Regions from separate parts of the Exiguobacterium sp. QJM3NY_9 genome, predicted to be linked through region 1. Evidence: riboswitches for the same ligand, from Rfam matches in the RefSeq annotation. Region 1 holds a riboswitch; the other holds the start of a gene.
What was found. Region 1 has a riboswitch for thiamine pyrophosphate ahead of thiD (bifunctional hydroxymethylpyrimidine kinase/phosphomethylpyrimidine kinase). Riboswitches for the same ligand answer to the same signal wherever they lie in the genome.

Region 2: it holds a riboswitch for thiamine pyrophosphate, as region 1 does, so the genes downstream of both, AC0VYQ_RS06300 (thiamine phosphate synthase) here and thiD (bifunctional hydroxymethylpyrimidine kinase/phosphomethylpyrimidine kinase) in region 1, are expected to answer to the same signal.

Annotation. Positions count from the first base shown of each region.
Region 1 covers NZ_CM149679.1:594,431-601,883, forward strand. Annotated here, with positions in the region: gene AC0VYQ_RS02930 (murein hydrolase activator EnvC family protein) at 1-1,182, shown strand, start outside; gene AC0VYQ_RS02935 (murein hydrolase activator EnvC family protein) at 1,387-2,661, shown strand; TPP riboswitch at 2,723-2,833, shown strand; gene thiD (bifunctional hydroxymethylpyrimidine kinase/phosphomethylpyrimidine kinase) at 2,950-3,759, shown strand; gene thiM (hydroxyethylthiazole kinase) at 3,740-4,510, shown strand; gene thiE (thiamine phosphate synthase) at 4,500-5,138, shown strand; gene AC0VYQ_RS02955 (hypothetical protein) at 5,159-5,596, shown strand; gene AC0VYQ_RS02960 (ArsR/SmtB family transcription factor) at 5,674-6,048, shown strand; gene AC0VYQ_RS02965 (CHASE3 domain-containing protein) at 6,139-6,747, opposite strand; gene AC0VYQ_RS02970 (YitT family protein) at 6,989-7,453, opposite strand, start outside.
Region 2 covers NZ_CM149679.1:1,266,271-1,273,723, reverse strand. Annotated here, with positions in the region: gene AC0VYQ_RS06330 (exonuclease SbcCD subunit D) at 1-611, opposite strand, end outside; gene AC0VYQ_RS06325 (hypothetical protein) at 791-1,153, opposite strand; gene AC0VYQ_RS06320 (ThiF family adenylyltransferase) at 1,280-2,290, opposite strand; gene AC0VYQ_RS06315 (thiazole synthase) at 2,287-3,051, opposite strand; gene thiS (sulfur carrier protein ThiS) at 3,054-3,257, opposite strand; gene AC0VYQ_RS06305 (NAD(P)/FAD-dependent oxidoreductase) at 3,241-4,245, opposite strand; gene AC0VYQ_RS06300 (thiamine phosphate synthase) at 4,242-4,832, opposite strand; TPP riboswitch at 4,922-5,024, opposite strand; gene nagZ (beta-N-acetylhexosaminidase) at 5,091-6,323, opposite strand; gene AC0VYQ_RS06290 (OsmC family protein) at 6,320-6,745, opposite strand; gene AC0VYQ_RS06285 (MFS transporter) at 6,951-7,453, shown strand, end outside.

The sequences.
Region 1 (7,453 bases):
GAAATCGTCGAACTTGGTAAGCAAATCGAAAAATATAAAGCCAAGCTGAAACGTCAAGAAGAATTGCTCGGCGATCGTTTACGTGTCATGCAAGAAAATGATGGTAATTCGATTAAATGGGAAGAAGTCATCTTTGGTTCAAAAGATGTCGGAGATCTCGTCAGCCGTGTGCTAGCCGGGAAATCCATCTCACAACAAGATGATAAGATGATTACGGATTACCGGAACACGCAAAAGAAATTAGCGAATGCCCAAGCAGAACTTAAAGATAAAAAAGCAAAGCTTGTGACAGAGAAAAAAGAATTAAAACGTCAACAGGCAGAGCTCGAACAACAAATCAGTGAACGAAACAAACGCATTAAAGAACTTAAGAAGCAAAAAAAGAAATTTGAGACACAGTTGATGGACGCGAAAGAAGTTCAACAAATCTTGATTGCGCAAGAAAAAGCAATCGCGGCAGAAAAAGCGGCACGTGAACGTGAAGCACGGATTGAAAAAGAGCGCAAAGCACAAGAAGCACGAGAAGCAAAAGCCCGTGCTGAAGCTCAAGCGGCACAAGCAGCAGCCGATCAGGCAGCGGCAGAAAAGGCAGCAGCTGAGCAAGCTGCTGCAGAAAAAGCGGCAGCCGAGCAAGCTGCAAAACAAGCAGCGCGTCAAAAAGCAACAACGAATTCAACAAAACAATCAACGCCGGCACCAGCACCTGTAGCACCAAAACCAGCACCAATAGCACCGAAGCCAGCTCCGGCTCCGGCTCCAGTTGCATCTTCAGCATTGTTCATTCATCCGACAAGTGGTGCGACTACACAGGGATACGGCTCAGCAAGTGGTGAAAATGGGTACGGATTCCATAATGGAATCGACTTTGGTGCACCGGTTGGAACACCAATCGTCGCAGCAGCAACAGGAACTGTCATTACGGCTTCTAGCAGTGGTCCTTACGGGAATCACATCATGATTGCTCACCAATTGAACGGAAAAACGTATACGACGGTTTACGCGCACATGAGTTCATTGAATGCGCGTGCAGGACAACGTGTCAGCCAGGGACAACAAATCGGTGCACTTGGTAGCACGGGTAACTCGACTGGACCACACCTACACTTCGAAATTCATGTCGGCGGTTATATCTACAGCGGAACAGGCCCTGCAAATAGTGTTAATCCTATGTCAATGTTATAAAATCGTAAAAGAACCTCTACATTGTAGAGGTTCTTTTTTTATATAGTTTGAATAATTAGTTGTTATATTACAAAATAACGTTTTCATTTGAAACGTAAATGAAATTTTTCTGAAACTATTACGGTGCTATAATCAATTTCAGATAGTTTTACTACGAAACATGACTTCAAAAATCGAATTCATACATAAGCGAGGAACTCACATATGCTAAAAAAGTTATTTTCTACCGTACTATTAGGGACGTTATTATTGACGAACACCCCAATCACTCAAGCGGCTACAATCAAAGAAAAGAAAGCAGATAATGCAGCTGAACAACGTAAACTAGAAAAATCAATCAAAAAACAAGAATCTAAAATTTCAAAAGAGCAACGTCAAATCAATGCGATTGATGCAGCAATCAATGAAAATATTTTTCGTGTCTCAGAAAAAAATAAACAGATTCGTCAGTTGAATGAACGAATTGAAGAGCTTGAGGCAGACATTATTCATTATGAAGAAATGTTAAAACGCCAGGAAGAGCTGTTAGGAGACCGCCTTCGTGTGCTTCAAGAAAATGATGGGAATTCTATTAAATGGGAAGAAGTCATTTTTGGTTCGAAAGATCTTGGCGATCTCTTTAGTCGTGTGATGGCAGGGAAAAAAATTGCTGAACAAGATGACAAGATGATTTCTGCTTACCTTGAAACGCAAAAAAAATTAGCGGATGCTAAAGCGACGCTCGTGGATAAAAAGGAAGAGCGAGTGAAAGAAAAAGAAGCCCTTTTGGTTCAAAAAAAGGAACTCAAACAGCAAATGAAAGCGCGTAGTGAAACCTTAAAAAAACTACGTCAAGGTAAAACAAAATTTACGACAAAACTTCTGAATGCGAAAGAACTTCAAGCGACATTAGAAGCGCAAGAACGTGCGATTGCGGCAGCAAAGGCAGCTGCTAAAGTAGCAGCGGAAAAGGCAGCAGCTGAAAAAGCGGCAGCGGAAAAGGCGGCGAAAGCGGCGGAAAAAAACAACGCCGGGACGTCTAAGAAGGTCGTAAGTGCTACGCCAGTCGCTAGTGTTCCGAGCGGTTCGGCGCAGTTCGTTCGCCCTGCGTCAGGAAGTGTTTCACAAGGATTCGGACCAGCGAGTGGTGCAAATGGGTATACTTTCCATAATGGTGTCGACTTTAGAGGGCCAGTCGGATCATCAATCGTCGCAGCAGCTTCAGGAACGGTCATCACAGCAGGAAGCGGTGGACCGTACGGAAATCACGTGATGATTTCACATTTCTTGAATGGGAAAGTGTATACAACAGTTTACGCGCACATGAATTCATTATCAGTTCATGCTGGACAAACGGTCTCGCAAGGACAACAAATCGGTACGCTCGGAAATACGGGAAACTCGACGGGCGCACATCTTCATTTTGAATTGCATATTGGTGGTTACCAATACAGTGCGACAGGACCAGCTAATACAGTTAATCCATTAGCATACTTATAAAAACGAGCTTCGGCTCGTTTTTTTTATGACGCTATGCTACAGTGAAAGGGAAATTTAAATCATGAGCAACTAGGGGAGCTGGAGGAATCTGGCTGAGAGGAAAACCATTCTGTTTTCGACCCTATCACCTGATCTGGATAATACCAGCGTAGGAAAGTTGAGATTGAAGACATGAATAAGTGACCACACTCGTTGGTTTTTCATGGCGTCGTCTGCTTTTTTACAGCGGACGACGCTTTTTTTCGTTCCGCTTTCTCCTTGTGCTCTCATAGAAAGTGAGGTCTATCGATGAAACATGTACTGACGATTGCTGGATCAGACTCTAGTGGTGGAGCTGGAATTCAAGCCGACCTAAAAACTTTTTCTGCTCTTGGGGTTTACGGTATGAGTGTAATTACTGCTATCACAGCGCAAAATACGTTAGGCGTACAAGCAGTTGAAGATGTATCACCAACGCTTGTCGAAGCCCAGTTGAACTCGATTTTTAGCGATATTCGTGTAGATGCCGTTAAAATTGGGATGGTCTCGAATGAAAAAACGATTCAAGTTATTGCCAAATGTTTGAAACATTATAAGGGACCAGTCGTCTTAGACCCCGTGATGGTCGCAAAAGGGGGGCATGCCCTGTTAAGGAAATATGCTGAACAAGCATTAATGGAGCACTTGATGCCGCTTGCAACCTTGACGACCCCGAATATTCCGGAAATGGAACGCATGTTAGGGCAAGCGATTTCGACAGTTGATGAAATGAAGCTGGCGACGACGGAATTCGCACAAAAACGAGACATCGCTATCCTGTTAAAAGGCGGTCATCTCGAAAGTACGGATGCCTCGGATATTTTATACACGGAAGGGATGCATCATCTGTTTCAGGAGGCACGATTAAAACGCCAGCATACACATGGGACAGGATGTACATTATCTTCCGCGATTGCGGCACGTCTTGCTCTGGGAGATTCCCTGAAGGATAGCGTGATTTATGCTAAACGGTACGTAACTGAAGCAATCCGGCATGGATTTGCCTTAGGGAACGGAATCGGACCGACACATCACTTTTATGACATTTGGAGGGAAACGGATGCTTACAACCATTCATGATAAAAAACCATTAATTCATCATTTAACGAATGCGGTCACGATTAATGAGTGTGCCAATATGACCCTTGCGCTCGGGGGTTCACCTGTCATGGCGGAAGATATCCTAGAAGTCGAGGAAATGGTTGGACATGCAGATGCTGTCGTTATCAATATCGGGACATTGAACGCAGCTTCACGAGCGTCGCAATTGTTGGCAGGTCAAACGGCCAACCGATTGAAGAAACCGATTATTTTAGATCCAGTCGGAATGGGGGCGACGACACTTCGGACACAATTCACGAAAGAGTTACTCGAAGCAATTCATTTTACGGTCATTAAGGGGAACGTCTCTGAAATCAAGACGCTCATCGGTCAAGTCGGACGTTCAAAAGGAGTCGATGTCGCTTCAGGAGAGACATTAGATTTTCAAGTCGTCCATGAGTTTGCTGGACGGCTCGGGACGACTCTCGTCGTAACGGGACCGGTTGATTTCATTACAGACGGCAAGCGTCAAGTAAAACTAACCGTAGGAACGCCACGACTCGGACACATTACAGGGACAGGCTGTATGACGGCATCGCTCATCGGGACCCTACTTGGAGCAGGGTATGATGCATTCGAAGCAGCGACCTATGGGACGTATTTAATGGGAAAAGCGGGTGAAGTCGCAGATGAAGCAGCGGGACTCGGTGATTTCCGGATGGGGTTGTTCAACGCAATCAGCTTAACTACAGAAGAAAGTTTGAAAGGGGTATTGACCAGTGGAGAATGATTACACGGTTTATGCGGTAACAGATCGGCGCTTTCACCCGGACGTTGCCTTGATTGATGCGGTCGAAGCAGCAATAAAAGGTGGCGCGACGATGGTCCAGCTTCGTGAAAAACAGGCGCAAGGGAAAGAATTTCTCGAACAAGCGAGCGACTTGAAGAAAATGATGTTTCGTTACGGCGTCCCACTCATCATCAATGACCGGATTGATATCGCACAAATCGTCGGTGCAGGTCTGCATATCGGGCAAGAGGACATCCCTTTGCGGGAGGCACGTAAGCTGTTACCGGAAGCCACGATTGGGGTTTCTGTCTCGACCGTTGAACAGGCAATCGAAGCAGAGCAAGACGGGGCAACTTATCTTGGCGTAGGGTCACTCTATCCAACGGCGACAAAAGACGATGCGAGTCAGATGACAAACGAAACACTCCAAGCGATTCGCCGGGCTGTTTCCCTTCCTCTCGTCGGGATTGGTGGAATCACACATCATGTGGTGCCCGACTTATTCGAGATGCTTGAAGGATATGCTGTCGTCTCTGCCTTATTTGCAGCACCAGATATTGAACGTGCGGCACGGGAGTTCAAAGAGGCGGTTCAGACTGCGCGTCAAATAGTATCAGACCGGGTATAATCACTGAAGAGGTGATGTACGTGAAATGGCAAGTCATTCGCTTTCGGGGAGGCTGGATTCGGTATCGAATCGAACCACAAATCATTCGAATCGACAATCGCGGAAAGTATCATTTAGGTTGGAAATTGTTTCCGTATCCGAATCGTTATGCATTTGAATTGGCGGCTTTGTTAAAAAACAAACACCGACAACGATATAAACGGCCGCTGTTGATTAAAACGGCATCCATCGCTACGGAAATCTGGGGACATACACACCTCGATTTATTTTATCGGGTGATGTTACAAGTACCGTTACCACGCTTCCTATCGAATCGATATAAGGAGCGATTGCGAAATACAAGTATCATCGACATCGGTGTACGAGCTGTTGATACTAATCGAATCGTTTGGGATATCGGGAATCGATTAGGGGGATGGGCAGTTTTTCGTACAATCCAAAAAAAACATCGGAAATGAATCTTCACCTCGCGAATCATCGTAGTCATCTTACTTGCATTTGTTGTTTTAGGATGGTGCAATAGTTTGGAGGAGAGGTGAAGACAGTGGAGGCACCACGCTGTGAGACGATTGCGATCGATCAAAAACGTGCAACTGAAATTGGTCATGCCGTTGAAAAAATCCCGACGCTTGAGATTGGGAAATTGTTTAAAGTGTTATCGGACGCAACGCGTCTACGAATCGCTTATGCATTGACGGTCGAGCGAGAACTTTGTGTTTGTGACGTATCGGCATCAGTTGATTGTTCGATTGCGACGGCTTCGCATCACTTAAGAACGTTATTGAAACAAGGTCTCGTCAAATATCGTAAAGAAGGAAAAGTTGTCTATTATTCACTTGATGACCATCATGTCTCGTCGTTAGTTCATTTGGCAATGGAGCATGTGAATGAAGGAAAGGCTTCTTCTTGAGAAAAATACAAAAAAACGCACCGCAGTCCGATAAAGAACTGCGGTGCGTTTTTTAGCTTTTTCACGAAGCTAATCGTATGAAACAACAGATCACTTGATTCGATGGAAGAGCGTGATGGTCACACTGATGAGTAGAAAGGCTAAAATGGATAGACTAAAGCACATCCGTTTATAGGATGCTGTCACGAGCGCCGTATTTTCGAGTTCTTGATCTAATTCGGTATACAATTGATCTTTAACTTGAGCAAGATCTTCAAGAATGGTCTGCGTGGTCTGCGTCGATTGTTTCGCTAAAGCGGTAGCTGCTTGTGAACCGTTTGTTTCATAAAGGCTGAAAACGGTTTCGATTTCTTTTTCCCATGCATTGTTACGGGTTAACAAATCTTTAATCGGTACGGGTGTTTCGTTCGAAGCATTGAGCACACGGCGTAAATCATGAATTTTGGTCGTGCAGAAGTAGTATTGTTCAATGTAGCGGTCGTCTTCATAGAGCAATAGGCCGCGAACGGCATTTGCCCGATCCCGATTGTATTCGACGAGTTGGTCGACTTGTTTAATCATCGGGATATCATGGGCGTGCATCTCTTCTGTCATTTTTGAAATGGTACGATAACCTGTCAAGGCATAGATGAGAGGAATCGAAGCGAACAAACTGACTAAAAGAATGAGAGAGATGCGGTAGCGCCAAAGTTTATTCATGCAATCATTCCTTCGTAAGCTAACTAGTAATGTCATTAGCTTAACCACTAATTCCCAAAAAGTGAAGAGTTATCTATTTTTTAGGGGAACATCTTTTGGTTACGGGAATCCAATCGTTTTATATTTTGAGATGAAACCTGAAGCGATACCAAACGTAGACGTATATGATGGGTCAGCCTTCGTTTACAAAAAACAACCCACCTCATGACAGGGGGTTGTCGTTTCATCGTGTGCGGTTCATTTAAAAAGAGTAGGAATGTTCTTTGTAATTTCCAAAGACGGTATGAATCTCAGAGAAGGTGACGAAGGCATTAGGTTCGACAGAGGAAACAATTTCCTGAAGACGAACGATTTCATTATTCTGTACGACGACATAAACCATCTTCTTTGTCCGGTTGGAATAGCCACCGCGCGCATCGAGAATCGTGACACCACGACCGAGTTCTTTTGTGATGACGTCGTTGATTTCATCTGCTTTTTCACAAATGATAATACATTGTTTAGAAGCAGAGTAAAAACTATAGACCGTTTGCAACGCCTTGGCGCGAACGAAGCTCATAATTAATGCATACATAACATGTTTTAAGTCGAAGACTAACCAAACTAAGATATAGATCACTAAATCCTGCATTAAAAAAATACGCGGGAGCGGCCAGTTATGGAAGCGGGCATAAAAGAACTTTCCGAGGATGTCGAGTCCACCTGT
Region 2 (7,453 bases), 670 kb from region 1:
AGCGCCGTATAGGTGAACGGGGCAAACGTACTGGCACTGATTTGCCCTGCCGTCCCGACCGACAGTTGACGCTCCGAGTCGGTCTCGAGTCCACCGATGACGAAGGCATGACCGACGAGGACGCTTGGTCCTGTAATCGTTAAGGGTTCGATGATTTTTCGCATCGCTTCGTCATGATTCCGAATCGTGTCGTCCTGATAGATGTAACGGACGATGGCCGGATCTGCGAACGGGACCGGGTAAAACTTGACGCCTTTAATCTCGATTGGTTCAATCACCGGTGTTAATTTACCGGCGAGATGCAGACCTGACCGTTCGAGAAGGGTCGTCGCGAAACTGAGCCGTTCCGCCGAATCGTGGTTACCGCTGATCGCGATGACCGGAATCCCGCGGTCGAGGACGATGTCCGCGAGTGTCGCGTCGAGCAGTTCGACCGCCTCGGTCGGTGGGACGGCGCGATCATATAAGTCGCCCGCAATGACAACCGCGTCCGGACGTTCCCGGTCGAGTAACGCTAAAAATGCTTCGAGCGCGGCGCGTTGATTTTCAATCATCGATTCGCCGTGGACGATTTTTCCTAAATGCCAATCCGCTGTATGAATCCACTTCATGTTTCCTCACCCTCACTTTACTAATATATTAAGTTTAGTTTAGCACGTCTGAAACGGCAATGACGACTCTCGTCCGCCCATAGGCTTCGATCCGGCATGCGTCTATAATCAAAAAAAAGACAGTAAAGACCGGACGCTACCGGACCTTACTATCCTTTACATTCCATGCATTCATTTCCTTAATGTTTGTGCCGCAACCGCTTGACAGAAGTGATGATGGAGACGGATCCTCCGATGATAGCACCGACTACAATTCCTGTCGTGAATTTTGAACTACGATGTTTGTTCGGTATATGGGCTGTTTGTTGTTGTTCGAAAATTTGGGCAAGAGGGGACGCGTCTGGTTCAACTTCGATCAGATGATTGGCATGTGCTTCAACATCTTCCCGTCGTTCGACGCTACAAGGTGACAGATAGAACGGATTTAAGTTCGTCCGGTACCGATTTGGATTCCAATTCGCCTGCTGAACCGGTTCAGCTGTCTGTTCTGTCCGCTTCGTCTGGTCCGATGATTGAACCACTTTATCGAATTCTTGTTTCATCCTAATCACTCCTCTTCGCTTTCAGTCTACCTAAAACGCCATTTTGTGTCTTGAAGTCTTATTTACCTCTTTTCAAAACATCTAAAACATATATTTTGAATGTTAGTTTGATTTTTTTGTGACTTTTTAACCGAAAAAGGCATGATAGAGCTGTTTTGCACGGACGAGTTCCTGTTCCCCATGAATCAGGACGCGTCCGTCACGAAAGGCGACGAATCGATGCGTCTCCGTCTTAAAACTGAGTAAGTACGGATTTTTCGCGACGATACTGACGACCGGGCTCAGATTCTGTTCAAGACGTTCTAAGTCACGCGCCTCATCTCCACGGACCTGGACGGCGTCGCGTCCACACAATGTTGTAAACTGCACCGGCATGTGCCTCAAATACGGATAAGTCCGGTTCTCGCCGCAGGACGGGCATGATGCCTTCTTCAAAGACGCGACATTGATGCGGCTCTGTTCATTCGTCCAGACGTCGAACGCGAGCAATTCCCGCCGTAACGCGTCCGTCGCACCGACGAGGAGCTTCAAGGCTTCCGCGACTTGATACGCGGCGACGAGTTGAATCGCCGGACCAATCACACCCGCCGTCTCGCACGTCGCTTGCCCGCGCGGTAAATGTTCGAGCAAACAATGCAGGCACGGGGTCTCGTCCGGGAGGACCGTATAGGTCATGCCGTAACTCCCGACGCACCCTCCGTAAATCCACGGAATCTTGTGTTGCGCCGCCACATCATTGATCAGCATCCGGATATCGAAGTGATCGGTTGCGTCAAGAATCAAATCGACACCAGGAATCAATTGAGGTAATTCGTAACGCGTGACATCGGTGACATGGGCTATAATCTCGACTTCCTGATTGATGGCATTTAAGCGGCGCTCCGCGGCGATTGCTTTCGGGACATGCTGCGCGGCATCGTCCTCCGTGTAAAGGTGCTGCCGCTGGAGATTACTCCACTCGACGTAATCGCGGTCGACGATCGTCAGCTTGCCGATTCCGGCCCGGACGAGTTGTTCGGCACTTGCCGTTCCGAGTGCACCCATACCGATGAGGAGAACATGTTTTTTTGTCAGCTCATCCTGTCCCGCCTGACCGATCGGACGAAACCGGGTTTGCCGTGAATAACGATCCGTCATCGACTCATCCCTGTCTCGGGACTGCTCGCCGTCGCGTACCGTTTCTTTTCGATTCGTCCCGCTTCAAAGCCAAGTCGTCCCGCTTCGACGGCAAGCTTCATCGCTCGCGCCATCTTGACCGGGTCTTTCGCATGGGCGACAGCCGAATTAAGTAAGACGGCGTCTGCGCCGAGTTCCATTGCATAGGCGACATCGGTCGGTGAACCGATTCCTGCGTCGACGATGACCGGGACCGTCATCTGTTCGATGATGAAGCTTAAGGCCAGTGGATTAAGGATTCCTTGTCCGGATCCGATTGGGGACGCGGCAGGCATGATGGCGTGACACCCGAGTTCTTCCAGTCTTCGTGCCAGCAACAGATCGTCTGACGTATACGGTAAGACGGTGAATCCTTCTTTTAATAATTCTTCCGATGCCCGCAACGTTTCGATCGGGTCCGGTAACAGCGTTTTATCACAGCCGATGACTTCGACTTTGACCATGTCGCACAGTCCGGACGCGCGGGCGAGTTTTGCCAGCCGAACCGCTTCTTCCGCTGTCTTCGCCCCCGCCGTGTTCGGTAATAAATGATACTGACTCAAATCAAGCGCCTCTAAAAAGTTCGGTTGACTCGCTTCGAAGATATCCATCCGGCGCACGGAAAAGGTCAGAATGTCTGCTCCCGATGCCTCGACTGCTTGCTGCTGTGTCGTCACGTCGGGGTATTTGCCCGTTCCGAGTAATAACCGCGACTGAAATGTCGTTTGACCAATCGTTAACATGATTAACCGCCTCCTACGAAGTGGACGATTTCAAATGAATCGCCTGTTTGAATGGGTGTGTTTTGGTATGCTGTCCGCTCGACAATCTGTCGATTTTGTTCGATGATGACCATTTTTTCCGTCAAATTGAGATGATGAATCAATCCGTCGATTGTCGAAATCGTTCCGTCAAGCGTATACGGTTGACCATTAATGGTGAGTTGCATTCGTGTTCCTCCTCGATTCATGTAATGAAAACGGACGAAGCTCATATTTCGGCGTGATTCCCGTTACCTCGTCTGCCAGGACGGACGCCGTGATCGGGGCGAGTAATATCCCGTGCCGATGATGCCCGGTCGCGACGAATAGGTGCCCGACTCCCGGGACCTGCCCGAGATAAGGCAATCCGTCCGCTGTTTGTGGACGAATCCCGGACCAGATGTCCACGATTTCCGCTTCTCTGATTGCCGGGAACAGTCGCGCCGCCGCCTGCAGGAGATGTTCAATCCCGCTGACGCTGACCCCTGTCGTCTCGTCACCGATCCGTTCCGTCGCCCCGATGATGATCCGTCCGTCAAACTTCGGGACGAGGTACACGTCGTCGCTAAACAACGTCTCGGTCAAGACATGCCCCGGAAGCCGGACGGCGAGGCATTCGCCTTTGACCGGTACCGTCGCGATCTCGACACCACTCGTCGCGAGTAACGCTTCTGATCCCCGACCGCTTGCGACCACGACGTTACTGGCTTCGCGCTTACCGTTACTCGTCGCAACGCCGACGACGGTCGCCCCTGCCCGGAGCAGTCCCGTGACTGTTGTCTGTTCTTCAATCACACCTCCGCGGACTTTAATCGCGTGACGGAGCGAACGCGTCAACTGGACGGGATCGATTTGACCGACGGATGCAAATTGAATTTCCTCGTGCCCCCGAATCAACCGAAAGGGATTTTCTTTATAGCCACTATCAATGCCGGTCTCATTAAACAGCTCACGGACGAGGTCGGGATAAAGCTGTCGACTCGCTGCCGCCAGTTGATGTAAGGCAGGGATCAGTTCATGATCCGTCGCAAGCATGCCGGCTGCCGCTCGCGTCGTTCCTTCGCCACACCGGCTTTGCTCAAGCACGCGTACCGGTTGTCCTCGTTTGAGCAATTCGTAGGCGAGTGTCAAACCGATTACGCCTGCGCCGACGATTAACGTCTCTGTTGCTTTCATTGATCAAGCACCTCGCGATACGCTAGGACTGCTTCGACCGGATTTGCCTGACCGAGAATCCCTGACATCACAGCGATGCCAGCAACTCCGGTCGCGAGGACATCGGCGACATTCTCCGGCTGAATCCCGCCAATCGCGATGACAGGGACTTTTGAAAATGTGACGATTTGCGCGAGTGCCGCTAGTCCGCGCGGGGCGACGTCCTGTTTTGACGCCGTCGCAAAGACATGACCATACATGACGAAGTCGCTGCCCGGCTCAAGCGCTTCCGTCAAGGAGTGGATTGATCGGCCGATCTGTAGCTCGCTGAATTGACGCCGCACGACAGCGACGGGAATACTGCATGATGTCAACTGGACACTTGCCTTCGTCACGAGGGCGACATCAAGCCGGTCATGGACGATTAGTTTTTCACGTGGAACACCGGCGCATACTAGCTCCTCGATCAATTGGACGAGTCGGTCCGCCGACCAACCCGGTTTCCGGATATGAATCATGTCGACATAAGGCACAACAGCCGGCAAGACTTCTAGAAGATGTGTCAGCTCTTTTGTCCCGGTCGTCACAATATGTAACTTCGGACGCATACCTTCTCCTCCTTGCTACACAAAAAGGACCACCCCATGAACATGATGGAGTGGTCCGAAAAATGTCTAGGTAAGACCCGAGACAGGATGATAATCAGAAGCCACTTCCCTCCGCTAGTACGAACTAGATCAGGTTCAAAGGGTCCGGATATTTCCGTCTCAGTCTGCTGCGAGACTCCCCTAGTGTAGAACTATTTAGTGTTGGTTGGTTCATTCGTAGTCTACCATGACCGCTCGCTTGATTTCTAGTCCGACTTGTCAGTTCAGCGTATCAGTGACCGCTTTGACCTGTTCCGTCAATTGTTCATGCGTTGGAATCAGCTTCGTGTCTGCTAAATCATACGTTTGTTTTAGACGTAAGACACGTGTCACCTTCGCGTCGAGGTCAGCCCGTGATAACGACTTGTCCTTGATACCCTGCATAATTGCCGCATGGACATCCGTGTAAGCACCGGCTTGCGAAAACATCGCCATGTCGGCACCACGTTCGAGGGCGAGGCGCGCAGCTTGGGCGAGACCATATTGTTTCGTGATCGCACCCATTACGAGGTCGTCCGTCACGATGACGCCATCAAACTTCAACTCTTCACGCAACAGCTGTTGCATGACCGGCTCTGATAACGACGACGGATTGTCTGGGTCGAGCGCCGGGAATAAAATGTGTGCGACCATCACCATTTCCGCTCCGGCATCGATTGCCGCTTTGAACGGGACGAGTTCCAGTTGCTCGAGTTGCGCTTTCGTCTTCGTCACGGTCGGTAAGCCGACATGCGAATCGACGGTCGTATCGCCGTGTCCGGGAAAATGTTTGATGACCGGCACGACATCTTCCGACTTAATTCCCTGCATTAACGGGACACCGAGCCGGGCGACATCATCCGGCTCAGCGCTCAGTGCCCGGTCCCCGATGATCGGGTTCGCCGGATTGCTGTTGACATCAAGAACCGGGGCAAAATCCATATTGAATCCATAAAACCGTGACATCGTACCAAGCGCCTGTCCGGTCTTTTGCATCAATGCCGGATCGTTTTTCTGACCGAGCGTCAGACTCGGAGGTAAATGAAACGCTTGATCCGGGACACGACTGACCCGTCCTCCTTCTTCATCGAAACCGAGGAACGCGAGCGCTTCGTCATCTTGTGCGTTCTTGATTGCTGCCGTCAAGGTTTTCAGCTGGGCGTCTGACGTGATATTGCCTCCGAGTAACAGGACACCGCCCAGCGCATGATTGTTTAATAGACTTCGGTCCGCGTCCGATAACGTTGTCCCGCTGATCCCGATGTATAACAATTGATCGACCTTTTCAGCAGTCGAGAGTTTGGCGAGCTGACGTTTGATGTCTTGCTCCGCCTGTTCGGCAGCCGTCGGTTCGTCGGCGACCGGCTGTTGCTGACTCGTCTTCGGTTCCGGTTTCGTCTTCGGTTCTGTTGCTGGTTCACTCGCGCATGCCGTCAAAAAGCAAGCCGTTAAAAGCAGGTAAATCGGTTTCAAAGCGGTTCCTCGTTTCGGACGCCATTGATGGAATAATAGACTTCAATTTCAGCATTCAGTGATTTTGAGACGGAACAGTATTTATCTTTTGATAACGACACGGCCCGGCGGACTTTATCGTCCGGCAAGTCGCCTTCGAGACGATAATGAATCGAAATCGTCGTAAAGCGGCGCGGGTGTTCCGTCGCCCGTTCTCCTTCAATGTCCATCTCAAACGAGGTTAACGGCAAACGCATTTTTTCTAAAATGGAGACGATGTCCATTCCCGTACAGCCGGCGACTGCGTGCAACAACAATTCAGTTGGTCGTGGTGCGCCGTTCTCACCGTTATTTTCAGGTGCTGCATCCATTGCCAGTTGGTGTCCGGACTCCGTCATGCCACTAAAGCCCATCTTGTGATTCCATGTAATCGTCGCTTGCATTTCCCTCACTACCTTTCGATTTTTAGTTCGGTGCGATTTGCTCTCCTTCATTATAGCGTAGTCTCACCTGAAGAAAATTGACATGCTATTCAAAATAATGCTTCTTTTCCTTCGACAACCGATTCCCGTTCACCTGACACGCGAATCATGCTATTCTGAAAAACGATAGTTTCGCGCTGCTTAGCGCTAGAATTGAGGAATTGATATGTCATCTACTACCCGTTTACGTAAAACGGACTGGCTTTTAATCGCCACCCTCTCCTTACTGACGTTCGTCTTAGGCACAAGCGAATTCGTCATCGTCGGGATTTTATCAGAAATCGCTTCGGCTCTCGGGATTACGATCGCGAAAGCCGGAACACTCGTCTCTGCCTTTGCGATTGCCTTCGCGATCGGGACACCGGTCACGATGTCGATCACGGGACGCTTCGAACGTCGCAAATTAATGCTCAGCCTGATCTTCATCTGGGTCGTCTTGAACTTTTGCAGCAGCATCGCCGACACCTACTCGCTTCTGCTCGCAACACGGATCGTCACCGCCGTCCTGACCGGTGTCCTGATTTCGCTTGCAATGGTCGTCGCGAGTGACAGTGTCCCGGTCGCGAAACGCGGTGTCGCCGTGTCGTTCATCTTCGGCGGCTTTACGCTCGCGAACGTCTTCGGTGTCCCGATCGGCACGTTTATCGGGCAACACGCCGGTTTTGAAGC